DNA from 3 places in the Azospira restricta genome. Region 3 is predicted to be linked to each of the others. Evidence: predicted binding sites of a transcription regulator. Region 3 holds the regulator's gene; each other region holds the start of a gene.
What was found. Region 3 encodes sigma-54, which starts transcription at its own class of promoters, with help from an activator protein. Its sites were predicted from a motif close to TGGCACGCTTNCTGCTNA; they were not measured.

Region 1 (9,606 bases), 1.3 Mb from region 3:
CGTTGCCGGCGACGTAGATCTCGTAGCCGGAGTCCACCCCGATCACGCCGACGTCCTTGATGCCGGCCTCGGCGCAGTTCCTCGGGCAGCCGGAGACGGCGAGCTTGACCTTGTGCGGGCTCCACATGCCGAACAGCATCTTCTCCAGCTTGACGCCCATGTCCATCGACTTCTGCGTGCCGAAGCGGCAGTGCTCGGCGCCGACGCAGGTCTTCACGGTGCGGATCGACTTGCCGTAGGCGTGGCCGGAGACCATGCCGGCGGCGGCGAGGTCGGCCCACATCTTCGGCAGGTCGTCCTTCTTCACGCCGAGCAGGTCGATGCGCTGGCCGCCGGTGACCTTGACCGTCGGCACCTTGTACTTCTCGGCGGCATCGGCGATCGCGCGCAGCTCGGCCGGCGTCGTCAGGCCGCCCCACATCCGCGGCACCACCGAGTAGGTGCCGTCCTTCTGGATGTTGGCGTGCGCGCGCTCGTTGATGAAGCGCGACTGCGGGTCGTCCTTGGCGAGGTGCGGCCAGGTCGAGATCAGGTAGTAGTTGAGCGCCGGGCGGCACTTCTCGCAGCCGTCGGCGTTCTTCCACTCCATGAACTTCGTCACCGCCTCGACGCTGGTCAGCTCGCGCTCGCGGATCGCCTTGCGCACATCCTCGTGGCTGTGGTCGGTGCAGCCGCACATCGGCTTCTTGTCGGAGGCGGTGGCCTGGTAGGCACCGCCCAGCGTGGACGCCAGGATCTGCTCGCAGAGGCCGGCGCACGAGCCGCAGGAGGACGCCGCCTTGGTGTGCTTCTTCACCTCGTCGAGCGTGAACAGGCCCTTCTCCTTGATCGCCTTGACGATGACGCCCTTCTTGACGCCGTTGCAGCCGCAGACCTCGGCGTCGTCGCTCATCGCGGCGGCCTTCGACTGGCCCTGGTGGCCGACGTCGCCGACCATGCTCTGGCCGAACAGCAGCTGGTCGCGGATCTCGTGGATGTCCTTGCCGTCCTTCAGCAGCTGGAAGTACCACGGGCCGTCGGCGGTGTCGCCGTAGAGCACGCCGCCGACCAGCTTGTTGTCCTTGATCACGAGCTTCTTGTAGACGCCGCCGGCGGCGTCGTTGAGGATGATCTCCTCGGTATCCTTGCCGCCCATGTAGTCGCCGGCCGAGAACAGGTCGATGCCGGTGACCTTGAGCTTGGTCGAGGTCACCGAGCCGGTGTAGCGGCCGATGCCGTAGTTGGCGAGGTGGTTGGCGCAGACCTTGGCCTGCTCGAACAGCGGCGCGACCAGGCCGTAGGCGATGCCGCGGTGGGCGACGCACTCGCCGACGGCGTAGACCTTCGGGTCGTAGGTCTGCAGCGTGTCGTTCACGACGATGCCGCGGTTGCAGTAGATGCCGGAGGACTCGGCGAGCGCGGTGTTGGGGCGGATGCCGGCGGCCATGACGACGAGCTCGGCCGGGATCTGCATGCCGTCCTTGAAGCGGATGGCGGCGACGCGGCCGGATTCGCCGGCGATCAGCGCCTCGGTGTGCTTCTCGAGCAGGAAAGTGAGGCCGCGGTCTTCCAGCGACTTCTGCAGCATCCTGCCGGCGACCTCGTCGAGCTGGCGTTCGAGCAGCCACGGGCCGATGTGTACGACGGTGACGTCCATGCCGCGCAGCTTCAGGCCGTTCGCGGCTTCCAGTCCGAGCAGGCCGCCGCCGATGACCACCGCGTGCTTGTACCGCTTCGCCGCCTCGATCATCGCGTCGGTGTCGGCGATGTCGCGGTAGCCGATGACGCCGTCGAGGTTGTTGCCGGGGATCGGCAGCATGAACGGCGTCGAGCCGGTGGCCAGCAGCAGGCGGTCGTAGGGCTCGACGGTGCCGTCCTCGGCGATCACCTGGCGCTTGACGCGGTCGATCTTGGCGACCTTCTTGCCGAGGTGCAGGTTGACGCCGTTGTCGCGGTACCAGTCGTGGTCGTTGAGGATGATGTCCTGCACCTTCATCTCGCCGGCGAGCACCGGCGAGAGCAGGATGCGGTTGTAGTTCGGGTGCGGTTCGGCGCCGAAGACGGTGACGTCGTACATCTCCGGTGCGATCTTGAACAGTTCCTCGAGGGTGCGCACACCCGCCATGCCGTTGCCGACCATCACCAGTTTGGGTTTGCTCATGTTGCGACTCCAGTGCGTTGATGTTGCTGACGGAGCTATCGCAACAGCCGTGCCAAGAGCACAAGCCACTGTTTTTGTTCAAATATTTTGATTTGAATCAAGGCGTGATGCACGCAAGTGGTGCGCCGCACCCAAACACGGTGCGGCAACAGGCACCGTAACAGGGTCCGCGGCAGGGGCTACTGTGCCCAGCGATAGTCCTTCGCCGAATACAGCTTCCAGCTGCCGTCGCCGACGAGTTCGAGCACCTGCGTGTGGTACTTGAGGACGCTGGCACGGTGGCCGACGCTGACCAGCGTGGTGCGTCCGGCGACCAGCTGGCGGTAGAGGCGCTCCTCGTTGGGCACGTCGAGGGCGCTGGTCGCCTCGTCGAGGATGGCGAAGCGCGGCTGGGCGAGCAGCGCGCGGGCGAAGGCCAGGCGCTGGCGCTCGCCGAAGGAGAGCAGCTTCTCCCAGTCCATCTCGACGTCGAGGCCGCCGACGCGCTCGGCGAGGTCGGGCAGGTTGGCGCGACGGAGCAAGGCCAGCAGCTCCGCGTCGGCGATCGTCGGATCGTGGTTCGGATAGAGCAGCTGCGCGCGCAGCGAGCCGAGCAGCATGTACGGCTGCTGCGGCAGGAACAGGATGTCCTCCGGCCGCGGCCGGAAGATGATGCCGTGGCCGGAGTACCAGAGGCCGGCGATCGCTCGCAGCAGCGAACTCTTGCCGCTGCCGCTCTCGCCGACGATGAGCAGGCCCTCGCCGGGCGCGATGTTGAGCGTCAGCTCGCGCACCAGCACGCGCTCGTAGTTGGGCGTCTGCAGCGTGACGCGCTCGAGCGCGAGGCGCCCGCCCTCGACCGACTTGATCACGCTCTGCTCGACCTTGCGCCGCTTGGGCACCACCGGCAGCACGCGCGCCAGCGTGTTCAGGCGGTCGATGCCGGCGGCGAAGCGCGACAGGCTTTCGAAGTTCTCGACGATCAGCGAGATCGCGCTGAGCACCGCGGCGAAGGCGCCGGCGGCCTGGATCGCGCTGCCCACCTCGAGCTCGCCGGAGAGCACGCGCGGCGCGATGATCGCGCTCGGGATGACGATGGTCAGCAGGTTGTAGCCCTGCTGGAAGAGGTTCAGCGACAGCTGCTTGCGGATCAGCCGGCGGAAGTTGTCGAAGGCCGCCGCGAAGCGCTGCCGTACCTGCCGCAGCTCCTGCGCCTCGCCGCGGTAGAAGGCGATCGACTCGGCGTTCTCGCGCACGCGTACCAGGCCGAAGCGGAAGTCCGCCTCGCGTCGCAGCTGCTGGAAGTTGAGGCCGATCAGCACCTTGCCGAAGACGAAGACGGTGACCATGGTGCCGGCGGCGGCGTAGAAGATCAGGAAATAGACCAGCTCGTGCGAGATCGACCACAGCACCGCGCTGAACGCGACCAGCTGCAGCAGCGAGCCGATCAGGATGAGCAGGAAGTAGAGCGAGCGCTGGGTGAAGGTGTTGATGTCCTCGGCCACCCGCTGGTCCGGGTTGTCGATGACGGCGTTGGCGTTCAGCTCGTAGAAGTGCCGGTTGCTGAAGTAGCTCTTCAGGAAGCGGTCGGTCAGCCAGCGCCGCCAGTGGATGCCGAGCGTGTCGCGGACGTAGTAGTAGAAGGCGTTGATCGGCACCGCGGCGAACAGCAGCACCAGGCAGAAGGTGATCGCGTCCCAGAAGCGTTCGGCATCGTGCGCGGCGAGCGCCGAGGTGAATTCGCCGGTCTGGCGGATGAAGAGCACCGCGAACTGGGTCTGCGCGAGCAGCAGCAGCACCAGCAGCGCGAGCAGGCCGCGCGCCCTCCACCTCTCGTCCTCGCGCCAGTAGGGCGTCGCGATGGCCAGGAACCGTTGCCACAGGTGACGGTCGGCGATCTTCATCGTTATCGGGTCGGGGTCTGGCGCCGTACGGGCGGAGCGGGTCGATGCGTTCCGGAACCGTTTTACTCCCTGCCTCCGGTCAGGGTCAAGCGCGCCGCGGCAGGACCTCGGCAGGGGTGCGCCGCCCGGAGCCGGTGACGGAATCGTCGCGAGCGCTCCCGGCGCGAGCCCGCGCTGAACCCTGCCGGCGGGACGGACGACGCGCGGCGCCCGGACCTAGCGAACGGCTAGGCGGGGCGTGAGCATCGCCCGACGACACGAGCGGGGCGCGCAGCAGATCGAGTCAGCGGCGCTCAGCCGGTGACGACGGCGTGGCCGTTGCCCTCGACGGCGACGATGGCCTTGGCTTCGTTGAAGTCGCCGGCATAGCCGCAGGCGTGCAGGCAGGCGGCGAGCTGGTTGGCGATCGGCTGCGGCAGCGGCACCTGGCCGTCGAGGACGCGCCGCGTCCACGCCGCGGTGGTCGCCGCGTCGGCCTCCTCCGGCAGGTGCGGCAGCACCTTCAGGCTGTCGTGCTCGGATTCGAACAGGATCTCGCCGATGCCGTCGTGCAGGTACTCGATGCGCGGCCGGCGCTTCGGGTTGGCGAAAGGCTCGCCCTCGGTCGCGCGCAGCAGCAGCGCGCGCGCCTGCAGGCTGCCGAGCACGTCGCGCATGGTGTCCATGTAGGCCGGGTGCGTCGCGGCGGCGAGGATGACGCCCTCGCCGCGGAACGGGTCGAGCATCTTGACCAGGCTGTGCGCGCTGTTGCGCACGCCCAGCCGGGCGCGCAGCGCGAGCAGGTTGGCCAGCCCCGGGGCGATCACCGGCAGCGGCACGAAAGCCAGGCCGCGCTCGTCGAGCGCCTGCTGCGCCTGCTGGCGGGTGCCGCAGGGCATCACGCCGAGCTCGCGGAAGACGTGGCCGCTGGTGACGCGGCCGTAGCCCTCGAGCAGGCCGTGCACCACCACCGGCACGCCGAAGCGCTGCAGCAGCATGGCCAGCAGCGGCGTCAGGTTGGCGCCCTTGCGCGCGCCGTTGTAGCTGGGGATGACCACCGGCCGCAGGCCGCCGTGCTGGCCGTGCAGCGCATTGACGCGCTCGTTGGCGGCGGCGAGGAAGCCGATCATCTCCTCGCAGGACTCGCCCTTCATCCGGAAGGCGAGGAGGATGGCGCCGAGCTCGAGGTCGGGAATGCCGCCGTCGAGCATCGCGCCGTAGAGCTGCTGCGCGTCCGCTGGCGACAGGTCGCGCGAACCTTCGGCGCCGCGACCGATCTCCTTGATGATGTGGGCGTAGCTCATGGTTGTCTCCTCCGGGTGTCAGGCGGCCGCCGGCTGCGCGGCCGCCACCATCTTCTTCAACTCCGGCAGGCAACCGCCGCAGAAGGTTCCGCATTTTAGCTGGTCCTGCACCGCGTCGAGCGAGGCGCCGGCGGCCAGCGCCTTCTTCACCTGCGCTTCGCTGACGCCGGCGCACTTGCACAGCAGCGGCGAATGCGCCGGCGCCTGCTTCGGCGGCGTCGCGCTCGGCGCCAGCGCGAAGCGGATCAGCGCGGCGTCGATCGCGTCGTCGGCCATCGCGTCCTTCAGCCAGGCCACCGCCAGCGTCTCGCCGGCCAGGCGCACGCCGAGCAGGCGGCCGTCGCGGGCGAGCGCCTTCTTGTCGATGGCGCGCTTCGGGTCGACATAGACGATCGCCCCTTCGTCGCCCGCCAGCCCGAACAGCGCGTCGATCTCGGCGAGCAGTTCGGCCGGCGGCGCGCTGGCGGCCGCCGCGCGCAGCACGACCAGCGGCTCGGCGCCGCCATAGAGGCCGATCGTCGCGTAGGGAAAGCGCTTCAGCAACGGACGCGCGCGTTCGAGCAAGGCCAGCGCGTTGTCGGCCGCCGACGCTTCGTCGCCGTGGCGCAGCACGACCAGCGTCCACGGCAGCTCGACCTTCTCGACCGCGACCGCGGCGTGCTTCAGCTCGGGCTGGAACGAGTACGGGTCGGTCGCCGCCGGCATCAGCGCGTTGGCGCCGTAGCCGTTCATGAACTGCTCGCCCCAGTGCATCGGCAGCCAGGCGCGGCCGCGCGGCATGCCCTCGTCGGACTCGACACGGACGATGATCTCGCCGCGGCCGTTGCTGACCTTGGCCAGCGCGCCGGGCTCCAGCCCGCGGTGGCGCAGGTCGCAGCCGTTCATCTTCAGCAGCGGCTCGTCCTCGCCGTTGAACAGCCGCGGCACGGTGCCGGTGCGGCTCATGCCGTGCCACTGTTCGAGCAGGCGGCCGGTGAGCAGGCTGATCGGCCGCGCCGGGTCGGTCTGCTCGGCGGTCGGCTTGTGCTCGACGGCAACGAAGCGGGCGCGGCCGGACGGCGTCGGGAAGACGCCGTCCTCGTAGAGGCGGACCTTGCCGGCAGCGGCACCTTCCGGATACGGCCACTGCTGCGGACCGGCGGTCTCCAGCAGGGCGTAGGAGAGGCCGCCGATGTCGAGGTCGCGGCCGCACGTCGAGGCGCGGTGCTCGGCGTGGATCGATTCCGGCGTGGTGTAGGGGAACAGCTTGTCGGTCAGCGGCTGGCCGAGCTCGGCGCCCAGCCGGCGCGCGAAGTCGAGCGCGATCTGCCAGTCGTGGCGCGCCTCGCCGGGCGCCGGCACGGCGGCGCGCACGCGCGAGATGCGGCGCTCGGAGTTGGTCACCGTGCCTTCCTTCTCGCCCCACGAGGTCGCCGGCAGCAGCAGGTCGGCGTACTTCGCGGTGTCGGTGTTGGCGTAGGCGTCCTGCAGCACGACGAACTCGGCCGCCTCCAGCGCCGCGCGCACCTCGGCGACGTCGGGCATCGACTGCGCCGGGTTGGTGCAGGCGATCCACACCGCCTTGATCTCGCCGCTCTTCAGCGCACGGAACAGTTCGACCGCCGGTTTGCCGGGCTTCGGCGGCACGAAGGGAACGCCCCAGAAACGCGCCATCTCGGCGCGGTGCGCCGGGTTGCCGAGGTCGCGATGCGCCGACAGCAGGTTGGAGAGCCCGCCGACCTCGCGCCCGCCCATCGCGTTCGGCTGGCCGGTGAGCGAGAACGGGCCGCTGCCGGGCTTGCCGATGTGGCCGGTGGCGAGGTGCAGGTGGATGATCGCAGCGTTGTTGTGCGTGCCGTGCCAGCTCTGGTTGAGGCCCTGGCAATAGAGCGACAGCGCCGATTTGGCGGTGCCGAACCAGCGCGCGGCGAGGACGATCGCCTCCGGCTCGAGTCCGGTCAGCTCGGCGACCATCGCCGGCGTGTAGCGCTCGACCAGCGTCTCCAGCGCCGCGAAGCCTTCGGTATGGGCGGCGATGTAGTCGCGGTCGACCAGCCCCTCCTTCAGCAGCACGTGCAGCATCGCGTTGTACAGCGCGATGTCGCTGCCCGGCTTCAGCGCCAGGTGCAGGTCGGCGATGGCGCAGGTCTCGCTGCGCCGCGGGTCGACGACGATCACGCGCAGGTTCGGATTGGCCGCCTTGGCGTCCTCGAGGCGGCGGTAGACGATCGGATGCGCGACGGCGGCGTTGGAACCGGCGATCAGCACGCATTCGGCGTGGTCGAGGTCCTCGTAGGCGCAGGGCACGGCATCGGCGCCGAGCGTCTGCTTGTAGCCGGCGACCGCCGACGACATGCACAGGCGCGAGTTGGTGTCGAGGTTGTTGGTGCCGATCAGGCCCTTGGCCAGCTTGTTGAAGACGTAGTAGTCCTCGGTCAGCAGCTGGCCGGCGAGGTAGAAGGCGACCGAATCGGGGCCGTGCGCGCGGATGGTGTCGGCGAAGCGGCGGGCGGCGTGATCGAGGGCGTCGTCCCAGCCGACGCGGCGGCGCGGCGCCGTACGTACATCGCGCAGCTGCGGGTGCAGCAGGCGGTAGTCGAGGCGGGCGGAATCGGCGAGCGCGGCGCCCTTGGCGCAGAGGCGGCCGAAGTTGGCGGGGTGCGCCTTGTCGCCGCGCACGCCGGTTATGCGGCCGTCCTCGGCGTCGATGACGACGCCGCAGCCGGTGCCGCAGTAGCAGCAGGTGGATCGGGTTTCCGTTTTCATGTCTGTTGAGCTCCTGTCACCGAGACAGCAACAGACATGCCACGCCGAATAATCAGCAACTTAGTGCGGAGCGGCGGCAGGCGGGGCGAACGCACGCCTTGTCCTGGTGCGCATCAGCGGTGCCGAAGCGCCACCTTGGTGCGCACCCCGTCGAGGTGCGCGCGGCGCGGCGCTACTTGATGCGCTGCAGGCGGGGCCGCGTCGGCGGCGGGGTAGGCTCGGGTTCGGGCGCCGGCGGCTCGGGCGGGGTACCGCCCTCCTCGGCTGCGGCGGCCTCGGCTTCGGCCTCGATGTCGAAGGCCATGCCGGCGCCGTTCTCGCGCGCATAGATCGCCGCCACGTTGGCCAGCGGTACGCTGATGTCGCGGGCGACGCCGCCGAAACGGGCCTGGAACTCGATGAAGTCGTTGCCCAGCCGCAGCCGGTTGGTGGCGTCGGTGCTGATGTTCAGCACGATCTGGCCGTCGCGGACGAACTCGATCGGCACCCGCGTGTTGGCGTCGACGACGACCGCGAGGTAGGGCGTGAAGCCGTTGTCGCAGCACCATTCATGGATGGCGCGGACAAGGTAGGGTTTGGTCGAGGGCAGGCTCATGATGCTGGACGGGGCAGGTGGTCGCCTGCCCCATCATCCCACAATCAGCGGCGCATGACCTTTTCCGGCGGCGTCAGCGCGTCGATGAAGCCCTGGCGGCTGAAGATCCGCTCGGCGTACTTCATCAGCGGCGCGGCCTGCTTGCCGAGGTCGATGCCGTAATGGTCGAGACGCCACAGGAGCGGCGCGATGGCGACGTCGAGCATCGAGAAGTCCTCGCCGAGCATGTGCTTCTGCTTGGTGAAGATCGGCGCCAGCTCGACCAGGCGGTCGCGGATGGTCTGCCGCGCCTTGTCGGCGGTCTTCGCGCTCTTCTCCAGCGCCTCGATGTGCACGAAGATCTCGCGCTCCATGCCCGACAGCAGCTGGCGGGCCTTGGCGCGCATGATCGGGTCGGCCGGCATCAGCTGCGGATGCGGGAAGCGCTCGTCGATGTACTCGTTGATGATGTTCGGCTCGTACAGGATGAGGTCGCGCTCGACCAACACCGGCACGCGGTTGTAGGGGTTGATGACGGCGATGTCTTCCGGTTTGTTGAACAGGTCGACGTCGATCACCTGGAAATCCATGCCCTTCTCGTACAGGACGATGCGGCAGCGGTGGCTGAACGGGCAGGTGGTTCCGGAGTAGAGGTTCATCATGGTGGTTACCCTCAGAAAACGAATCGGCATCGCTGCGACGCAGGGGCTGCCTGCGCCGGCGATGCCGTGGACCAGGGCGGACGCTTAGTGGACGTCTTTCCAGTATTCCTTCTTCAGCTTGTAGGCGAAGACGAAGAGCACGGCAAGGAAGGCCAGCACGATCCAGCCGAGCTGCTTGCGGAACTCCTGCACCGGCTCGCCCATCCAGACCAGGAAGCCGACCAGGTCGGAAACGGCCTGGTCGTACTCCTTCGGCGACATCTTGCCGGGGACGACCAGTTCGAGCTTGTGGTCCTTGTTCAGGACCTGCTCGCCCTGC
Region 2 (9,606 bases), 730 kb from region 3:
GCCTGCACCAACTACGGCACCGAGCTGCTGTGGCCGTTCTCCGAGCTGCGTGTCGCCTGGCACTGGCTGACGACGATCGGGCCGCTGATCACGCTGATGCTGCTCGCCGGCCTGTTCTTCGCCGTGCGCGGCGGCCGGCGCTGGCCGGCGGCGCTCGGGCTGGCCGGCGTGCTGGCCTATACCGGCGCCGCCGCCTGGCAGCAGCAGCGCAGCCTGGAAGCGCAGGCCGCGATCGCCGCCGCGCGCGGGCACCCCGTCGAACGCGCGAAGATGTTCCCGACCGTCGGCAACGTCTTCCTCTGGCGCTCGGTCTACGAGTCGGGCGGCCTGCTACATACCGACCGCATCCGTGCCGGCGGCGAGCTCTCCTGGAAGGCGGGCAGCGCGGTCGCGCTGGCGCCGGAAGCTGCGCTGACGCCGGCCGAGCGCGCCAACGCACGCGTCGTCCGCGACTACCGGCGCTTCGCCCGCTTCTCCGACGGCTGGGTGGCGCGTGCGCCGGCCGCGCCGGAGGTCTATGGCGATGCGCGCTACTCGCTCAGCAGCGAGCGCTTCGAGCCGATCTGGGGCGTGCGCTTCCGTCCCGAGGCGCGCGTGCCGACCGAGTGGGTCGATTTCACCGCGCAGAACAAGGTGCCGCTGGCCGGCCTGTGGCGCGAGCTGTCCGGCCGCGACCCGGGCTACGGCCCGCTCCCCGGGCGGCCCGCAGCGCGCTGATATAATTCGCTCTTTTGCGCCGGCCGCGCCGGCGCCCAGCCCGCAGGAAACCGTCATGCTGCAGAAATTCCCCGCCTTCGCCGGCGTCCCCGGCCCGGTCGTGATCATCGTCATGGACGGCTACGGCCTGCCGAAGAACGAGGCCGGCAGCGCCATCGCCGCCGCCCGCAAGCCGACGCTGGACCGCCTCTTCGCTGCCTACCCGAACATCCGCCTGCGCGCGCACGGCACCGCGGTGGGCATGCCCTCCGACGACGACATGGGCAACTCCGAGGTCGGCCACAACGCGATCGGCGCCGGCCAGGTCTATGCGCAGGGCGCGGCGCTGGTCGCCAACGCCATCGCCGCCGGCGCGATCTGGCAGGGCGAGGCCTGGCAGCAGGTGGTCGCCGGTGCCCGCGCCGGCACGCTGCACTTCATCGGCCTCTTCTCCGACGGCAACGTGCACAGCCACATCGACCACTTGCGGGCGATGGTCGTGCAGGCCAAGGCGGAAGGGCTGCGGAAGGTGCGCATCCACGCGCTGCTCGACGGCCGCGACGTGCCGGAAACCAGCGCGCTCGAGTACGTGGGGCCGTTCGAGGCCTTCCTCGCCGAAGTGAGCACGGACGGCTTCGACGCCCGCATCGCCTCCGGCGGCGGTCGCCAGCACATCACGATGGACCGCTACGACGCCAACTGGCCGATGGTCGAGGCCGGGTGGCGGACGCACGTGCTCGGCGAGGGGCCGCAGTTCGCGACCGCGACGGAAGCGGTGCAGGCGCTGCGCGCGCAGCACCCCGGCACCATAGACCAGGACCTGCCGCCCTTCGTCATCGGCGAGGGCGGCCATCCGGTCGGCACCATCGAGGACGGCGACGCGGTGGTCTTCTACAACTTCCGCGGCGACCGCGCGATCGAGATCACGCGTGCCTTCGAGGAGGCCGGCTTCGACAAGTTCGACCGCGTCCGCGTGCCGAAGGTCACCTACGCCGGCATGCTGCAGTACGATGGCGACCTGAAGCTGCCCAAGCGCTTCCTGGTCGCGCCGCCGGCGATCCAGGACACCATGGGCGAGTGGTTCGCGAAGAGCGGCATCGCCCAGTACGCCTGCTCGGAGACGCAGAAGTTCGGCCACGTCACCTACTTCTGGAACGGCAACCGCTCGAACAAGTTCGACGGCGAGACCTGGCAGGAAGTGCCGAGCGACGTCGTCCCCTTCGAACAGCGGCCGTGGATGAAGGCCGCCGAGATCACCGACGCGATGATCGCCGCGCTGCGGAGCGGCCAGTACAAGCTGCTGCGCTGCAACTACGCCAACGGCGACATGGTCGGCCACACCGGCAACTTCCGCGCGGCGACGATGGCGATCGAGGCCGTCGACCTGGCGCTCTCCCGCCTGCTGCCGGCGATCGACGCCGCCGGCGGGGTGGCGCTGATCACCGCCGACCACGGCAACGCCGACGAGATGTACGAGCTCGACAAGAAGACCAAGCAGCCGGCGACGAACCCGAACGGCTCGTTCAAGGCGAAGACCGCGCACACGCTGAACCCGGTGCCGCTGATCCTCTACGACAACGTCTCCGGCGGCCGCCTGGGCCTCGTCCAGCGCGAAACCGCCGGCCTCTCCAACCTCGCCGCGACGGCCGCCAACCTGCTCGGGCTGGAAAAGCACGCGCGTTGGGACGACAGCCTGCTCGACGTGCGCTGACGCGGCGCCGTCGTCGCGGATGCTTCGGGCGTGCAGGCGCCCGGCCGCTTCATCCGGTGTCGCCGAGCCGCTGCTTGAGCAGCGGCACATAGTCGAGGTCGGCCACCATGATGTGGTTGTAGAACCAGCCGTTGATCAGGTAGCGGACGCGGTCGGCGATTTCGTCGAGACTCATTTTCCCCGCGTCCGCGAGCAGGTCCCGCAGCATGTCGCGGAATGTCCGGTGCAATTCCCGGTGCGCGTCGAGGTCGGGGTAGGCGCATAGTTCGAGCAGCTGCTCCTCGTCGCGAAAATGTTCCTTCACGTAATTGCCGAGCAGGGCGAGCGTCTTCATGACGCGAATCTGGTCGCCGTTGCCTTCGAACGAGGCGGCGAGCTCGAAGAGTTGCTTGTGCTGGGCGTCGATCACGTCGATCCCGAAGGCCAGCTTGTCCGACCAGTCCTCCAGCCGCATGTCCATGCTCGTCTCCCGTGCGCTTGTTGGGTGTCTTGCGTTGAGGGCTTTCCGATCAAGGATTGACTGCGCCGCCCCGGTTTCGTTTCCGACGGCCGGCTTCCGTGTGGCAGCGCGCCTGCCGCCGCCGGTGATCCGGAATGCCTCGGGGGAGGAGGGGGCGTGGGATGGCGCTCGCGCCGCTCGCGACGATTCGCTTGCCGCACCGAGCGGCGGCGCTCAGCGTTCTGCCGGCGGCAGCGCCTTCAGCCACTGCCGCTGCCGCTCGCGGCGGCGGCGCTCGGCGAGGCGCTCGACGATCAGCGGCGCGGCCTCGGCGAAAGGTACCTGCTGCGCCGGGAAGACCTCGTCGCAGCGCAGCAGGTGCAGGCCGACCGGCGATTCGAGCACCGCGCTGAGCTCGCCGGCGGCGAGCGCGAAGGCCGCCGGCTCCAGTTCGGCGTAGAGCTGGCCGCGGCGGACGACGCCCAGTTCGCCGCCGTTGAGCGCGGTCGGGCACTGCGAGCGGCGCAGTGCCGCCGCGGCGAAGGCCTCGGCGTCGACCAGCTGCGGCCGCAGCGCCGCCAACTCGGCGGCCAGCCGTGCCCGTTCGTCGGCGCCGTCGTAGGTGAGCAGGAGGTGGCGCAGGCGGCGCGCCTCGGCGCGCCGGAACGCCTCGGGATGGCTGTGGTAGTACAGCTCGGCGTCGACCGGCGTCACCGGCGGCACGTCGGCCGCCACCTTCTCCAGTACCGCCTCGATGCGCAACTCGTGCGCCAGCGCCCGGCGCAGGGCATCGGCGTCGAGCCCGACGCGCGCCAGGTCGCGGGCGAACTCCCCGGCGTCGGCGTAGCGCTGGCGGATCTCGGCGGCGCGCGTCGCCACCGCGTCGTCGCCGACGATCACCGCCGCCGCCTCGCGGCTCGCCAGGATGCGCCGCTCCAGCGCCTGCTGTTGCGCCGCGACCCGCTGCAGACGCTCGCGCTCGGCCGGCTGCAGCGTCTCCGGCCCCTTGCCGAACAGCTCGCCGGCCAGCTTCAGTCGGCGGTAGGCGTCGTGCATTGCGGGGCCTCCGCCGCCGGCGGCGCCAGCAGCATTTCCGGCAGCAGCAGCAGGCGTCCCGGCTGGCAGTCGAAATGGACGTGGTAGGCGACTCCCCCGGGGGCGTCGCGGATCACCTTGATCACCTCGCCGCCGCTGCCGGCCGGCACCAGCAGTTCGCCGTCGACCGCCAGCCCGCGCTGCGCCGTCACCCGCTCGCGGCTCTCGAAGCGCGACGGTTGCCACGCTTCGTCGGCACCGATCAGCTCCTCCTCGCGGCAGCCGACGATCTTCCCCGCGTCGAGGAAATTCACCGAGTAGATCACCTGGTCCTGCAGGAAGGTGCCGACGTCGACGACGTAGCCGATGCTGCCGCGGCGGACCAGCGGCGCGCCCGTCGGCAGCCCCGGGTAGGTGCCGTCGTTGCGCAGGTTGCGCACGACGCGCACCGCCGCGCCGTAATCCCAGCGCGCGTCGATCATGGCAGGAAAGCCTTGTCGAGCGGCACGAAGGCGGTGCTGCCGCCCTCTGCACGCGCGCCGTTCCGGAACACTGCGAAGACCTTCTCGGTCTGCGCGTCGGAGGCGGCGAAGTCCTCGTAGGCGCGGCATAGCCACTGCCGGCAGGCGGCGTGCCGCGCCGCCGCGTCGGCCGGCGGCGCCGGCAGCTGCTTCGCCAGGTAGTCGTGGAAGCGCTGCAGGATGTGCAGCCGGTTCACGCGGACCACCGCCGGGTCGTAGGCGACGCCGAAGTGGTCCAGGAAATCCTCGGCGGAGTTGAGCTCGGCGAGTTCCTCGGCGAGCGGCGGCGTCTCGTTCATGCCAGTCTCCTTGCGGCAGCAGTCGGGGCCGCCGCCGGCGGCGGCAGCGGCAGGTGGAATTCGTCGATCGCGGCGAGCAGGCGGGCGGCGCCGAGGCGGTCGTGGTCGTCGAGTTCGGCGAGCTTGCGCAGGCGCAGGCGGGCGGCGTCGACCTCGCCCAGGCGCAGGTGGAGCACGCCGGTCGCCTTCAGCGCCAGCAGGTGGAAGCGCAGCAGGCCGAAGGCGCTCGCCGCGGCGAAGTCGACGCAGCTGCGGTCGAGCGCGCGCCAGTCGGCCGGCAGGCCGAGCCGACGGCCGGAAACCGCCAGCGCGCGCTCGGCGGTGCGCAGCGCGTCGTCGAGGCGGCGGCGGGCGAAGTCGTGGCGGTAGCGGGCAAGCAGCACCGCCGGGTGCTCCGGCGCCAGCCGCTGCGCGCGCAGCAGCGCCGTGTCGGCGCCGGCGCCGCCGGCGGCGGCCTGCGCCAGCAGCGCGGCGGCCGCGGCCGGCAGGGCGTCGCCGGGCAGCTGGCAGAGGTCGAAATCGAGCAGGTCCATGGCACTCTCCGGTCGGGTCAATGCGGCACGGCGTGTTCGCCGCACAGGTCGCCGCCGGTGCAGGCGACGCACGGCGCGGCCGGCGTTTCGCCGCGGGCGGCGGCAAGTTCGCGCTCGAGCGCGTCGATGCGCTCGACCAGGCAGGCGATCGATCTCGCCACCGGGTCCGGCAGCAGGTGGTGATCGAGCGTGCCGACGGCCCCCGCGCGGCGGCCGCCGGTGCGTGTGTCGACGACGCGCCCGGGAACGCCGACCACCGTGCGCTCGGCGGGGACGTCCTTGACTACCACCGAGTTGGCGCCGACGCGCGCCCGCGCGCCGATGCGGATCGGGCCGAGGACCTTGGCGCCGGCGCCGACCACCACGCCGTCGGCCAGCGTCGGGTGGCGCTTGCCCTGGCGCCACGCGGTGCCGCCGAGGGTGACGCCGTGGTACAGCGTGACGTCGTCGCCGATCTCGGCGGTCTCGCCGATCACCACGCCGGCGCCGTGGTCGATGAAGCAGCGCCGCCCGATGCGCGCGCCGGGGTGGATGTCGACGTTGCTCAGCGTGCGTCCGGCGAAGGCCAGCAGCCGCGCCGCGAAGCGCCAGCCGGCGCACCACAGGCGGTGGGCGAGGCGGTGGCAGGCCAGCGCATGCACGCCGGGGTAGGTGCACAGCACTTCCAGCGTCGAGCGCGCCGCCGGGTCGCGCGCGAAGACGCAGGCGACGTCCTCCTTCAGCGTGGCCAGCAGGCCGGCCGGTGCCGCGGCCGGCAGCGTCGCGCGCAGGGCCTCAGACATGCTGCGGCCTCCGCAGTGCGGCCAGGAAATGGCGCAGGTCGGGCGGCGCCGGCGGCCGCTTGTGGCGGCCGACGAAGGCGCGGATCAGCGGCAGCAGCCGTGCCGCCTCGCCGTCGGCGAGCGCCAGCCCGGCGTCGCGGCAGACCGCGGCGACGGCGCCGGCGCCGGAATGCTTGCCGAGCACGATGCGGTGCGCCTGGCCGACCTCGCGCGGGTCGAAGCCCTGGTAGGTGTCGGGGTGCTTGAGCAGGCCGTCGACGTGGATGCCGGCCTCGTGCGCGAAGGCGCCCTCGCCGACCAGCGCCTTCTGCCAGGGCACGGCGCGCCCCGAGGCGTAAGCGACGGTGTGCGACAGCGCCGGGAAGTCGCGCAGGTCGACGCCGGTGTCGATGCCGTGCAGCTTCTTCAGGCCGAGCACCACCTCCTCCAGCGGCGCGTTGCCGGCGCGCTCGCCGAGGCCGTTGACCGTGGTGTTGGCGTGCGTCGCGCCGGCGCAGCAGGCGGCGAGCGTGTTCGCCGTCGCCAGGCCGAGGTCGTCGTGCGCGTGCATCTCGATTTCGAGGTCGCTGGCGCGGCGCAGCGCGGCGATGCGCTGGTAGGTGGCGAAGGGTTCGAGGACGCCCAGCGTGTCGGCGAAGCGCAGCCGGCGCGCGCCGGCGGCCGCGGCTACGTCGGCGATGCAGCAGAGGAAGTCGGGGTCGGCGCGCGAGGCGTCCTCGCAGCCGATGCCGACCTCCAGCCCGAGGTCGCGCGCGGCATGGACGTGGCGCGGCAGCTCGGCGAGCAGCCAGGCGCGGTCGCGGCGCAGCTTGTGCGCGAGGTGCAGGTCGGAGGCCGGCAGCGAGATGTCGATCAGCTGCACGCCAAGGCCGCCGCAGGCGGCGATGTCCGCCGCGTGCAGGCGGCTCCACACCATCAGCCGGCAGGGCAGGCCGAGCGCGGCGACGGCGCGGATCGAGTCGCGCTCCTCGTCGCCCATCGCCGGAATGCCGACCTCCAGCTCGGGCACGCCGGCGGCGGCGAGCTGGCGGGCGATCGCCAGCTTCTCGTCGCCGCTGAAGGCGACGCCCGCCGACTGCTCTCCGTCGCGCAGGGTGGTGTCGTTGATGGTGATGAAGCCGGGACTGGTCATCGCACTCTCCTTGCCATTCCTTCAGCAAGTCGGGTGCCAGCGGGCAAGTCCTTGAATCTGCGCGGCTTGGCGAAACGCGTGTCGGAGGCTTGTCGGGTTTCCGACAAGGCGGCGTCACGTCACGCGCTGTACGGCGCGTGCAGCCAGTCGCGCACCGTGTCCACGTCGCGCTGCGGCAGGTAGGCGAAGCCGGCCAGCGCGTCCTCGACCACCGCCTGCGCCGCCCACTGCGGCACCGCTTTCGTGGTCAGCAGGTGGAAGAACCAGGCCATCGGGTAGCCGGCGGCGCGGTCGAAGCGGGTCAGCGCGTCCTGCAGGCGCAGGCCGCTGCTGCCGGCGGGGGCGGCGAACGGCGGCGCGGCATCGGCGGCGGTGGCGATCGCCTGCGCCGACAGGCGCGGCTGCTGGTAGCGGTCGAGGTGCTCGCGGGTGGCGACCACCCAGTGGTTGCAGAAGGCGCTGGCGGCGCCGGCGCTGCTCCGCGCCCAGTCGTCGAGCATGCGCTGGATGCCGGCGCGCTCGGGCTTCTGCGCGCGCAGCCGCGCGAGGAAGGCACCGACGTGCTGCACTCGGCGGAAGACGTAGCAGGGCAGGCCGAGCGGCTGCGCTGTCACGCTGCCGGCGCCGGTGCGCGGGTCGACCAGCTCCTCGAGGCTGGCCGGTTCGCCGGCGAACAGGCGGTGGCCGCGCACCTCCTGCAGCTCCTCGATCTCCAGCTGCAGGAAATCGTCGTTGCCGTCGCCGACTGGCGCCACCAGGTAGTGCGTGCGGCCGACCAGGCGCGTCGCGAAGCGCGCCGGCTCGGCCAGCTCGTCGGCGAGGCGGCCGAGGTCGCCATCGCGCGCGGCGAGCTCGGCGGCGGCCCAGGCTTCGAGGTCGTCGGCGAGCCGCCGGCCGTCGCCGTCGACGACGCCGCCCAGGCGGTACCAGCCGCCGCGGCTGAGCACCGGGCGGAAGCGCCACTCCGGCAGCGCCGCGGCGAGTGCCCGGGCCAGCCCGGCGCTGCCGGCGGCGGCCGGCGTCGCGGTGCAGGTCTCGACCAGTTGCGGCGTCATCAGCTTGCAGTATTCCGACCAGGCGTGCGGGGACTTCATCGTTTCTTCCTTTGCTGTCAGTTCTTGTCCGTGGCCGCGAGGCGGGCGCGCACGGCGGCGCGGACCTCGGCCTCGGGATCGTCGAGGAGGGCGGCGACGGCGGCCGGCGGCGCGTTGGCGACCGCCGCGAGACGCACCCACCACTCGGGGTCGGCGAGCAGCTGCGCCGCCAGCTCGGGCAGCGCGCGTGCGGCGACGACGGCGCGCACTTCCGGCGCCGCGTCGTCGGCCAGCCGCGCCAGCGCGAACGGCGGCAGCCGCGTGGCGACGACCTTGCGCACCTCGCGCTCGGGGTCGCCGGCGAGCCGCGCCAGCCGGCCGTGCGGCAGGCGGCCGGCGACGGTCGCGCGCACCAGATAGTCGGGGTCGCGCGCGAGTGCACCCAGCTTCGCCGGCGGCAGGCGTGCGGCGACCGCCAGCCGCACCTCGCGGTCGGGATCGTCGCGCATCGCCACCAGCGCCTCGGGCGGCAGGCGCTGCGCGACGACGCGGCGCACGCCCTCGTCGGCATCGCTGCGCAGCGCGGCGATGTCGGCCAGCGGCGCGTAGCGCGCGGCGATCGCGCGCCGCTGCCAGGAGAGGTCGGCGAGGTGCCGCACCGCCTGCGCCGGGTTGGCGCGCAGGAAGCGCTCGATCAGCCGGCCGTCGGCGGCGCGGATGCAGGCTGCATCCGGCGCGCAGCGTCCGCGGTCGAGGAAATCCGGGTAGTGGGCGCAGCCGGCGCAGCGCGCGTCGGCGGCGGGCGGCGTCGCCTCATTCCGCATCGGCCTTGGCGGCGACGACGATGCCGGTCGCCGCGGCGAAGTCGTCGGTGATCGCCGGGCAGCCCCCGCCGCCGCCGGCGACCAGGTACAGCGCATGGCCGTCGGCGTCGAAGGCCGGCCGGTGCCGCGGCGCGATCTCGTCGTCGCTGCAGGCGGTGAAGTGCAGCGCCGGGAAGCGCGCGCGCAGCGCGGCCACCGAGGGCGTCAGCCGCAGCGTCTCGGCGACGGCGACGAGCAGGCGCGGCGTGACCCTCATGCCGCGTCCCCGTCGCCGGCGAAGCGCGCCAGCGACGCCGCCGGCACGCCCATGATCTGCGCCAGCCACGGCGGCGGCGCCGCCAGCCGCTGCTGCAGCTCGCCGAGCGCGGCGCGTGCCGGTCCGCCGGCGGGAAACTTGACCGGGTGCACCCCGGCGCGGATCACCTTGGCGGCGGCCGGGCCGCCGATCGACTGCACGCAGACGATCTGGCAGTCGCCGATCAGCGCCGCGCGCGCGGTGTTGCGGTCGTCGGCGGCGTCCGCCGCGGCGGTGCTGCGCACCTCGATCAGGCGGAGCGCAGCGGGGCCGACGCGGTAGATGAGGAAGCGGTCGCAGGAACC
Region 3 (9,606 bases):
CGCCGACCAGCTTGCCGATGTCGCGCAGCGCCTGGTCCTCGGTCGCCCAGCTCATCTGCTCGGGAATCTGCGTGTTGAAGTAGATTTCCTCGCCGCTCGCCTTGTCCACCGCTTTCACCGTCCACGACGTGAGCACCGTCTTCTCGACGGTGATCCCGGACGCGGCGAGCTTGGCCGACAGCTTCTTGAACCTGGCCTCGCCGCTGACGGCGAAGTCGGCGTCCTTCTGTCCCTCGTCGCTCCAGGTGCGGAAGCCGAAGGACTGGATGCGTTCCTTGAGCAGGTTCTCGGCGACCGGCGACCGCGCCGTGGCACCGTCCTCGCTGCGCGTGGTGATCGCCACCGAGATCTTCGGGTCGCCGTTGTTGCGGATGAACTCGACGCGCTCGTCGCGCGACATCTGGTTCAGCGACTTCTGCACCTCGCGCACGTTCACGCGGGCGCGCGTGGTCACCGAGGCGATGCCGTCCTTGCCGGTCTGCGGCGGGTCCTCCTGGATCACCGCGGCGATGAAGTCGCCGCTACGCGGCAGCAACTTGCTGCGCAGCAGTTCGTAGTGGTCGGCCAGCGACTGCTTCTGCACGTACAGCGAGAGCGCCTTCTCGACCAGGCGGCGGCGCGCGTCCTCGCGCAGCTCGGTCTTGAGCAGGCCGGGGTCGGCGGCGAAGCGCGGGTCGCTGGCGTCGGCGTAGCCGACGGCGGTGATCACCATGTCGTTGGTCGTCGCCGCGGCCGGCACCGCGGCCGGCGCGGCGGGGGCCACCGGCGCGGCGCTGCTGGCGACGGCGGGCGCCGCTGGTGCCGGGGACTTGCCGAGCAGCAGCCAGGCACCGGTGCCGAGGCCGACTGCGGCGAGGCCGCCGGCGATGGCCAGCGCGAGCGCCGGCGAGCGCTTTCCGGCAGCGGCGACGGGGGCTGGGGCCGGCGCCGCCGGGCGGGCCGGGGCGGCAGCCGCCGGTTGCGGCCGGGCGGCGAGCGTAGCCTCGGCCGAGACGGCCAGGGTCGCTTCGCCGTCGCTGCCGACCAGGGTCGCGTCGCTGTCGGCGGCGGCCCGGGCACCGACCGTGCGCAGCGCGGCGATGAAGGCCTCGGCGTCCTGGAAGCGTTCGTCCGGGCGCTTCGCCAGCGCCTTCTTCACCACCGCGTCGAAGGCCGGCGGCACCTGCACGTTCAGCTCGGACGGGGCGACCGGGTCCTCCTTCAGCACCTTGTGCATGATCGTCGTCAGCTGGCCGGTGAACGGTTTTTCGCCGGTCAGGAACTGGTACAGGATGACGCCGGCGGAGAACAGGTCGGAGCGGCCGTCGACGGTCTGCCCCATGAACTGCTCCGGCGACATGTAGGCCGGCGTGCCGAGCACCGAACCGGCCTGCGTCAGGTTCGACGATTCGAGGCGGGCGATGCCGAAATCGCCGACCTTGACGCGGCCGTCGGCGAGCAGGAAGACGTTGGCCGGCTTGATGTCGCGGTGCACGATGCCGTTTGCGTGGGCGTGGCCGATCGCGTCGAGCAGCTGGCACATCAGGCGCACGACGTCCGGCAGCGGCAGGCGCTCGTTCTTGTCGAAGATGTCCTTCAGCTCGCGGCCTTCGACGAACTCCATCGCGATGAAGGCGGTGCCCGCGTCGTAGACGGCAACGACGCCGGGGTGGTTGAGGCGGCCGGCGGCCTGCGCCTCGCGCTTGAAGCGCGACAGCAGTTCGCCGGCCTCGCTGCTTTCGAGCTGGTCGCGGCGGACCGTCTTCAGCGCGACGCGGCGGCCGATGCCGGCGTCCCAGCCCTCGTAGACGACGCCCATCGCGCCGCGCCCCAGTTCCCTGCGGATCTCGTACTTGCCCAGCTGCTGCGGTAGGCCTGCCATGGCGTCGTTCCTTCCCGTCGATGGCGACGGATCACTTGTGCTTGCTGTCGATTTCCCAGACCGTCTTCTGCACCAGGCGCTGCACCAGCGAATCGAGCGTCAGCCCGCCGGCGGCGCCGGAGGAGAGGCCGAGCACCGAGTTCGACTTGGCGCCGAGCTCCATCTTCTCCTCGGCGTAGCCGGTCGCCACCTGCTCGGTGGTGTTGGCGTCGATGATCTTGTAGCGCATGCCGATGATCCAGACGCCGGTCGATTCGCCGGTCTGCACCGAGCTGGCGACGACGTTGCCGGCGGCGCCGCCGCTGCCGCGGCCGAAGATGCCGATCAGCGCACCGACGGCGCGGCCGTCGAAGCCGGACTCGGCCTGCGCGACCTGCTCGGCCTTGAGCACGTCGAACTTGACGACCCACTTGGTCGTCTTGAACTTGCCCTTCTGCAGGATCTTGCGCGCCGCCTGCGGGTCGCCCATCGTGTAGGCGAGCTGGAATTCGTTGAGCAGCGGGCCGAGGTCCGCGCGTTCGAGGATCTTGAAGTTGGCCTTGCCCAGTTCGAGCTCGGCATAGTCGGCGATGTTGTTCGGGCCGAACTTCTGCGTGAAGGTGGCGTTGTTGCTCTTCACCTCGCCGGGAATGACCACCAGCGCCGGGCCGGGCTTGCCGGCGTTGGCGTACTCGACCGGCTTGTACATCGCCTTGTCCGCCATCTGGTTGGCGGTTTCCGAGGTGCCGCTGCCGGCCGTCGGCGACGGGCTCTCGAAGGTCGGTTGGGCGACGGCGGTGCCGGCGAGCAGGCCGGCGGCAAGCAGGGGAACGAAGCGTTTCATCGGAGTCTCCTCGTGTGGCTTAGCGGCCCTTGCCCTTCGCGGCCGGGGCGGCATGCCGGCAATAATCGTTGACCAGGCGGGCGACGACGCCGTCGGCCTGCTCGTTCACCAGCGTCAGCGCCATACCCAGCGTGTCGCTGCCGGAATACGAGTCGGCGCTGGCGGAGGCGTCGGAAATCGTCCGCCCGTCGGCGGCAGTCAGCGTGAAGCCCATGCTCACGTAGACCTCGGGGATGCGCAGCACCGGATTGACCGCCGACCGGCTGGAGATGAGGCCGCGCAGAATGAAGTCGGCGCCCATCTTCTTCGAGGCGTTGATCGCCGCGTCCGGATCGTTGCGGAAATAGGCGTCGATTTCCGCCTGCGCGATCTGGGCGGTGATTTCTTCCTGAGTATAGGTATTGAAGCCGAATTTCTTCAGCCGCTTGTTGATCGCCTGGAAGTGCGGTCCGTAGGTGCCCTGGTGGGCGTCGGTGCCGCGCGCGCTGCGCTGGCCGACGACGACCATCACCTTGCGGTTCTTCAGCGAATCGCGGCAGGCGGCGGAGACGGCGGGGGCGCCGCCCTGCTTCGCGCCGTCGGCCGCTTTCTGCCTTTCCTCGTCCTCGGAGAAGCTGAAGGCGGCCAGCGCCGGCGGCGTCAGTGCCGCCAGCAGCAGGGAAAGGACGAGCCGGGAAGCCGATGCGCGCATGGAAATGGTCCGCAGGTGACGGAGGGCCGGGTGATTCTGTCAAAAAAAATGCCGGCTCACAATCAAGCCGGCATTTTTCCGCCCGGGGATTCCGGCGATTACTTGGTGGCGGCCGGCGCGTCGGCTTCGCACTTCTTCATGAAGCTGGTCTTGGCGGCGCCGGCCAGCTTCTTGTCGGCGGCCTGGGCGGCGCAACCCGAGTCGGCGGCGTGGCCGCCGGACAGGCATTGCTTCATGAAGGCCTTGCGCTCGTCGCCGGTCTTGCCGGCGGCCTGCGCGTTGCAGTCCTTCATCTTGGCCTGCTGTGCCTTCTGCGCGGCGGACGGTTCCTTCTTCGGCGCGTCGGCCTTCTTCTCTTCGGCGAAAGCGGTGCCGGCGGCGAGGGCGAGCGAAACCAGGGCGATTGCGAGTTTCATCGGTATTTCCTCCTGAGTGGGGGTGGTACGGCCGGAGGATTATAGGCGCAATTCAAATGTCATCGTCAAGCAGCGCGCGCTGCTGGCGGTTGACGAATTCCTGCATGCTGTCGATGCCGCGCAGCTGGAGGATGGTGTTGCGCACCGCGGCCTCCAGCAGCACCGCCAGGTTGCGGCCGGCGGCGACCGGCACGATCACCTTGCGGATCGGCACGCCGAGGATTTCCTGCGTCTGCGCGTCGAGCGGCAGGCGCGGCGCGTCGACGCCGGCGAGCGGTTTCTGCAGGTGCACGATCAGCTTCAGCTTCATCTTCCGCCGCGACGCGGTCTCGCCGAAGATGGTGCGGATGTTCAGGAGGCCGAGGCCGCGCACTTCCAGGTAGTCGCGCAGCATGCCCGGGCAGCGGCCCTCGATCGTCGTCGGCGCCAGCCGGGCGAGCTCGACGACGTCGTCGGCGACCAGGCCGTGGCCGCGCGAGATCAGCTCGAGCGCGAGTTCCGACTTGCCGACGCCGGAGTCGCCGGTGATCAGCACGCCCATGCCGAGGACGTCCATGAACACGCCGTGGATCGAGGTGGTGTCGGCCAGCCGGCGGGCGAGGTAGATGCGCAGCAGGTCGATCACCGCCGAGCACGGCTTGGGGCTGGTGAACAGCGGCGTGCCGCTGTCCTCGCAGGCCTCCTGCACGATCGGCAGGACTTCCAGGCCGTCGGCGCAGATGATGCCCGGCGGGTTGTCGGCGATCAGCTCGGAGATCTGCGTCGTGAGGCGCTTCGGGCTGACGCGGTTGGCCCAGTCGTATTCGGCCTGGCCGATCACCTGCAGGCGCTCGGAATGGATCAGGTTGAGGTGGCCGACGATGTCGGCGCCGTAGTTGCCGGATTCCTTCAGCTCGAGCTGGCGGTCGGTGCCGATCGCGGCGATCCAGTTCAGCTGCAGCGTCTCGCGGTGGTCCTCGTAGAGCTGGGCGATGCTGAACTGGCGCATGGCGGGAATCTCAGCTGACGAACAACCGGCGGGCGGCTTCGGCGTCGGGGGCGGCCAGCAGCGCGTCGCGGAACTCGCGGTCGGAGAAGCGCTGGGCGAGCTCGGAAAGAATCTGCAGGTGCAGTTCGTTGGCCTGCTCCGGAACGAGCAGCACGAACAGCAGCGACACCGGCTTGCCGTCCGGCGAATCGAAGGGCACCGGCGTGGTCAGGCGCAGGAAGGCGCCGCGGGCGTCCTTCAGCCCCTTGATGCGGCCGTGCGGGATGGCGACGCCCTGGCCGAGTCCGGTCGAGCCGAGCTTTTCGCGCGCGAACAGGCTGTCGAAGACGGTCGCCCGGGCGATGCCGTGGTGGTTCTCGAAAATCAGGCCGGCCTGCTCGAAGACCCGTTTCTTGCTGCCGGCATCGAGGTCGAGAAGGATGTTCTCGACGGGCAGGAGGTTGGCGATGAGGCTCATGCTGCGGGAGAGCTTTCAGGCGGCGGGAAGGAAGGTTGCGGGAGGGCCGTCGCGGGGAGCGGATTTCCGGCGACGGCCGCGAAGCGTCGATTATCTCATTCGGCCAGCGTGCGGGCGGCTGCCTTGTCGCTGCGATGATGATCCTGGACCTTCTGCTTGTACTTCTGGACCTGGCGGTCGAGCTTGTCGACCAGGATGTCGATCGCTGCGTACAGGTCGCCGTCGTCGGCCTCGACGAAGATGTCCTTGCCACGGACGTGCACCGTGACTTCGGCCTTCTGCTTCAGCTTCTCCACGGTGAGGATCACGTTCACGTCGATCACGTGGTCGAAGTGGCGCGTGACGCGCTCGAGTTTGCCCGTCACATAGTCGCGGATCGCCGGCGTCACTTCGAGGTGGTGTCCACTGATCTGCAGGTTCATGGTGAGACTCCTTTCACAGGCTCTTGCGTAGATTGACCGGCGGGATGTTCAGCGCTTCACGATATTTTGCAATCGTTCGTCGCGCCACGACAATCCCCTGCTGGCCAAGGATTTCCGCTATCTGGCTGTCAGATAGCGGTTTTTTCGCATCTTCGGCACCCACCAGCTGCTTGATCAGCGCACGGATCGCGGTGGCCGAGCAGGCGCCGCCGGTATCGGTGGCGACATGGCTGCCGAAGAAGTATTTCAGTTCGAAGATGCCGCGCGGGGTGGCCATGTATTTCTGCGTCGTTACCCGCGATACGGTCGATTCGTGCAGGCCGAGGATGTCGGCAATCTCGCGCAGCACCAGCGGCCGCATCGCTACCTCGCCATGTTCGAAGAACTGGCGCTGGCGGTCAACGATCGTCTGCGACACGCGCTGGATGGTGTCGAAGCGCTGCTGCACGTTCTTGATCAGCCAGCGCGCTTCCTGCAGCTGGCCGGAGAGTCCCGAGCCGCGCTGGCCGGCGAGCACCTCGGCGTAGAGGCGGTTGATGCGCAGGCGCGGGTAGGCGTCGGGGTTGATGCTCGCCCGCCACTGGTTGCGCACCTTCTTCACGATCACGTCGGGGATGATGTAGCGTGCGTCGAGCGGCGCGAACTGGGCGCCGGGGCGCGGGTTGAGGCCCTTGATCAGTGCGTGCGCGGCGCGCAGCAGGTCGTCGTCGCAGCCGGCCAGCTTCTTGATGCGGGCGAAGTCGCGGGCGGCGAGCAATTCCAGATGCTGGCGGACGATGACCAGCGCCAGGTCGCGCACGGGATCGGCGGGGAGCGCCGTCAGCTGCAGCGACAGGCATTCCTGCGCGTTGCGCGCGCCGACGCCGGTCGGGTCGAAGTGCTGCAGGTGCTTCAGCGCGATCTGCAGTTCCTCGGGCTCGATCTCCAGTTCGGGCGGCATGATCTCGGCCAGTTCGTCGAGCGTCTGCGACAGGTAGCCGTCCTCGTCGAGGGCCTCGATCAGCACGCGCACCAGCATGCGGTCGCGGTCGGGCAGCGGCGTCAGGCCGAGCTGCCAGATCAGGTGGTCGGAGAGCGAGGTGGTCGCCGCCTGGATGTCCTGGTAATCGCCGTCCTCGTCGCTGCCGCCGCTGCCGGACGAGCCGGTTCCCGGACTGCCGTCGCCGGGCCAGCCTTCGTCGTCGGTGTTCGGGCGAACCTCGTCGCTGCTGCCGGCCTCGCCTTCGCCGCCGGCCTCAGCGGCCGGCTCGCGTTCGCTGGTGCTGCTCGACGACGGTGCCGGGACGAAATTGTCCTCATCCTCTCGCTCGAGCAGCGGGTTCTCGAGCAGGAACTTTTCCAGCTCCTGATTGAGCTCAAGCGTCGACAGCTGCAGCAGCCGGATCGACTGCTGCAGTTGCGGGGTCAACGCAAGGTGCTGCGAGAGCTTGAGCTGGAGAGCGGGTCTCATGCGCGGCGCGGGACGGCCGGAGTTGCTGTTTCTGTTTTCGGATCAGAGGCGGAAGTTCTCGCCCAGATAGACTTTTCGGACGTCTTCATTATAGATGATTTCGTCCGGGTGGCCCGAAGCAAGTACCGAGCCTTCGTTGATGATGTAGGCCCGGTCGCAGATGCCCAGCGTCTCGCGCACGTTGTGGTCGGTGATCAGCACGCCGATGTTGCGTTCCTTCAGGAAGCGGATGATCTTCTGGATTTCCAGCACGGCGATCGGGTCGACGCCGGCGAAGGGCTCGTCGAGCAGGATGAAGCGCGGCTGCGTCGCCAGCGCGCGGGCGATCTCGACGCGGCGGCGCTCGCCGCCGGACAGCGAGGCGGCCGAGTTGTTGCGGATGTGCGTGATGTGCAGTTCTTCGAGCAGGTCCTCCAGCCGGCGCAGGATTTCTTCCTTGGGCAGGTCCTGCAGCTCAAGCACGGCCTGGATGTTCTCGGTGACGCTCAGCTTGCGGAACACCGAGGCCTCCTGCGGCAGGTAGGAGACGCCCATCTGCGCGCGGCGGTGGATCGGGAGATGGGTGATCTTGGTGTCGTCGATGTAGACGTCGCCGCCGTCGGAAGCGACCAGGCCGACGATCATGTAGAAGGTGGTGGTCTTGCCGGCGCCGTTCGGGCCGAGCAGGCCGACCACCTCGCCGCTGCCGACCTCGAAGGAGACGTCGTGCACGACGGTGCGCTTCTTGTAGCGCTTGTTCAGGTTGTGGGCGCTGAGCTTGCTCTTCGGCTGGTCCGGCATGGCTATTCTTCTTCCTGTTCGTTGCCTTCGCCGCGCAGCACGCGGCGGATCACGCCGCCGGCGAATCCCCGGTGCATCAGGTAGCGGGTCTGCTTGGCCCGCTCGGCGGCATCAGCCGGGAGTGTACCGAACTTCCGCCGCCAAATCGCCTGCGCGCGCGCCAGCTCGTCGCCGGCGGCGGCCAGCGCCTCGTCGGCGACTTCGCCGGCGACGCCCTGCTGCTTCAGCTCCTGCGCCAGCCGGGCATTGCCGTAGCGGGCGCTGCGGCCGGCGACGCGCATCTCGGCGTAGCGCGCGTCGGACAGCAGGCGGCGCCCGGCCAGCTCGTCGAGCAGCGCGTCGAGGGCTTCCTCGGATTCGGCGTGCGGCGCCAGCTTCTTCCTGAGCTCGGCGCGCGCATGGTCTCGCCGCGCCAGCAGGCGCAGCGCGCGCTGGCGCAGCTCGTCCATCGCTCAGGCCTCGGCGGCCTCCAGCGGGCGCGGCGAGGCGACGCCGACGGCTTCGCGGACGCGGGCTTCGATTTCCTGCGCGATCGCCGGGTTGGCCTTCAGGAATTCGCGCGCGTTGTCCTTGCCCTGGCCGATCTTCTCGCCCTTGTAGGCATACCAGGCGCCGGACTTGTCGACCAGCTTGTGGGCGACGCCGAGCTCGATGATCTCGCCCTCGCGTGAGGTGCCCTCGCCGTAGAGGATGTCGAAGATCGCCTCCTTGAACGGCGGCGAGACCTTGTTCTTGACCACCTTGACCTTGGTTTCGTTGCCGATCACCTCGTCGCCCTTCTTGATCGAGCCGATGCGGCGGATGTCGAGGCGCACCGAGGCGTAGAACTTGAGCGCGTTGCCGCCGGTGGTGGTCTCCGGCGAGCCGAACATGACGCCGATCTTCATCCGGATCTGGTTGATGAAGATCACCAGCGTGTTCGTCTTCTTGATGTTGGCGGTGAGCTTGCGCAGCGCCTGGCTCATCAGGCGGGCGTGCAGGCCGACCATCTGGTCGCCCATCTCGCCCTCGATCTCGGCGCGCGGGGTGAGCGCGGCGACCGAGTCGATGACGATCACGTCGACGCCGCCCGAGCGGACCAGCATGTCGGCGATTTCCAGCGCCTGCTCGCCGGTGTCCGGCTGCGAGATCAGCAGGTCGTTCAGGTTCACGCCGAGCTTCTGCGCGTAGGACGGGTCGAGCGCGTGCTCGGCGTCGATGAAGGCGGCGGTGCCGCCCATCTTCTGCATTTCGGCGACGACCTGCAGCGTCAGCGTCGTCTTGCCCGACGATTCCGGGCCGTAGATCTCGACGACGCGGCCGCGCGGCAGGCCGCCGATGCCGAGCGCGATGTCGAGGCCGAGCGAGCCGGTGGAGACGACCTGGATGTCGTGCTCGACGCTGCCCTCGCCCATCTTCATGATCGAGCCCTTGCCGAACTGCTTCTCGATTTGCGCCAGTGCGGCGGCCAGTGCCTTTGCCTTGTTGTCGTCCATTTCTCGTCCTTGTCAGAGGTTGCGCGGATTATCGCACGGCGCCGAAACGCCCCCATGCAGCGCTTACTGTGATTGCATACAGTGTAAGTATATACAGTATTTCGTGCTTGTCGAGCGCTTCAGGCACGCATCGGCGCGAAGCGTGCCAGCAGGCCGCGCAGCGCATGCGCGACCGAAGCGCGGCGCACTGCTGCGCGGTCGCCGGGGAAGTGGCAGGTCTCGCTGGCGGTCAGATCGTCCGGT

Region 1: a site for sigma-54 is predicted at 2,178-2,195, ahead of nirB (nitrite reductase large subunit NirB). Genes of this name have one in related genera too.
Region 2: a site for sigma-54 is predicted at 7,170-7,187, ahead of nifV (homocitrate synthase). Genes of this name have one in related genera too.

What each region holds. Positions count from the first base shown of each region.
Region 1 is NZ_CP064781.1:1,911,617-1,921,222, reverse strand. Features, by position in the region: gene nirB (nitrite reductase large subunit NirB) at 1-2,140, opposite strand, end outside; gene IWH25_RS09415 (ABC transporter ATP-binding protein/permease) at 2,320-4,023, opposite strand; gene ybiB (DNA-binding protein YbiB) at 4,317-5,306, opposite strand; gene IWH25_RS09405 (nitrate reductase) at 5,325-8,051, opposite strand; gene IWH25_RS09400 (ClpXP protease specificity-enhancing factor) at 8,224-8,646, opposite strand; gene IWH25_RS09395 (glutathione S-transferase N-terminal domain-containing protein) at 8,691-9,287, opposite strand; gene IWH25_RS09390 (cytochrome c1) at 9,372-9,606, opposite strand, start outside.
Region 2 is NZ_CP064781.1:1,313,542-1,323,147, forward strand. Features, by position in the region: gene IWH25_RS06385 (metal-dependent hydrolase) at 1-717, shown strand, start outside; gene gpmI (2,3-bisphosphoglycerate-independent phosphoglycerate mutase) at 773-2,407, shown strand; gene IWH25_RS06395 (bacteriohemerythrin) at 2,457-2,867, opposite strand; gene nifM (nitrogen fixation protein NifM) at 3,081-3,902, opposite strand; gene IWH25_RS06405 (nitrogen fixation protein NifZ) at 3,878-4,363, opposite strand; gene nifW (nitrogenase-stabilizing/protective protein NifW) at 4,360-4,701, opposite strand; gene IWH25_RS06415 (hypothetical protein) at 4,698-5,234, opposite strand; gene cysE (serine O-acetyltransferase) at 5,252-6,016, opposite strand; gene nifV (homocitrate synthase) at 6,009-7,148, opposite strand; gene IWH25_RS06430 (hypothetical protein) at 7,268-8,242, opposite strand; gene IWH25_RS06435 (4Fe4S-binding leucine-rich repeat protein) at 8,260-9,006, opposite strand; gene IWH25_RS06440 (DUF6129 family protein) at 8,996-9,262, opposite strand; gene IWH25_RS06445 (dinitrogenase iron-molybdenum cofactor biosynthesis protein) at 9,259-9,606, opposite strand, start outside.
Region 3 is NZ_CP064781.1:586,285-595,890, reverse strand. Features, by position in the region: gene IWH25_RS02835 (serine/threonine-protein kinase) at 1-1,861, opposite strand, end outside; gene IWH25_RS02830 (hypothetical protein) at 1,893-2,684, opposite strand; gene IWH25_RS02825 (hypothetical protein) at 2,704-3,375, opposite strand; gene IWH25_RS02820 (PsiF family protein) at 3,474-3,791, opposite strand; gene hprK (HPr(Ser) kinase/phosphatase) at 3,844-4,779, opposite strand; gene ptsN (PTS IIA-like nitrogen regulatory protein PtsN) at 4,790-5,236, opposite strand; gene hpf (ribosome hibernation-promoting factor, HPF/YfiA family) at 5,332-5,658, opposite strand; gene IWH25_RS02800 (RNA polymerase factor sigma-54) at 5,672-7,108, opposite strand; gene lptB (LPS export ABC transporter ATP-binding protein) at 7,151-7,888, opposite strand; gene recX (recombination regulator RecX) at 7,891-8,337, opposite strand; gene recA (recombinase RecA) at 8,341-9,363, opposite strand; gene pncC (nicotinamide-nucleotide amidase) at 9,483-9,606, opposite strand, start outside.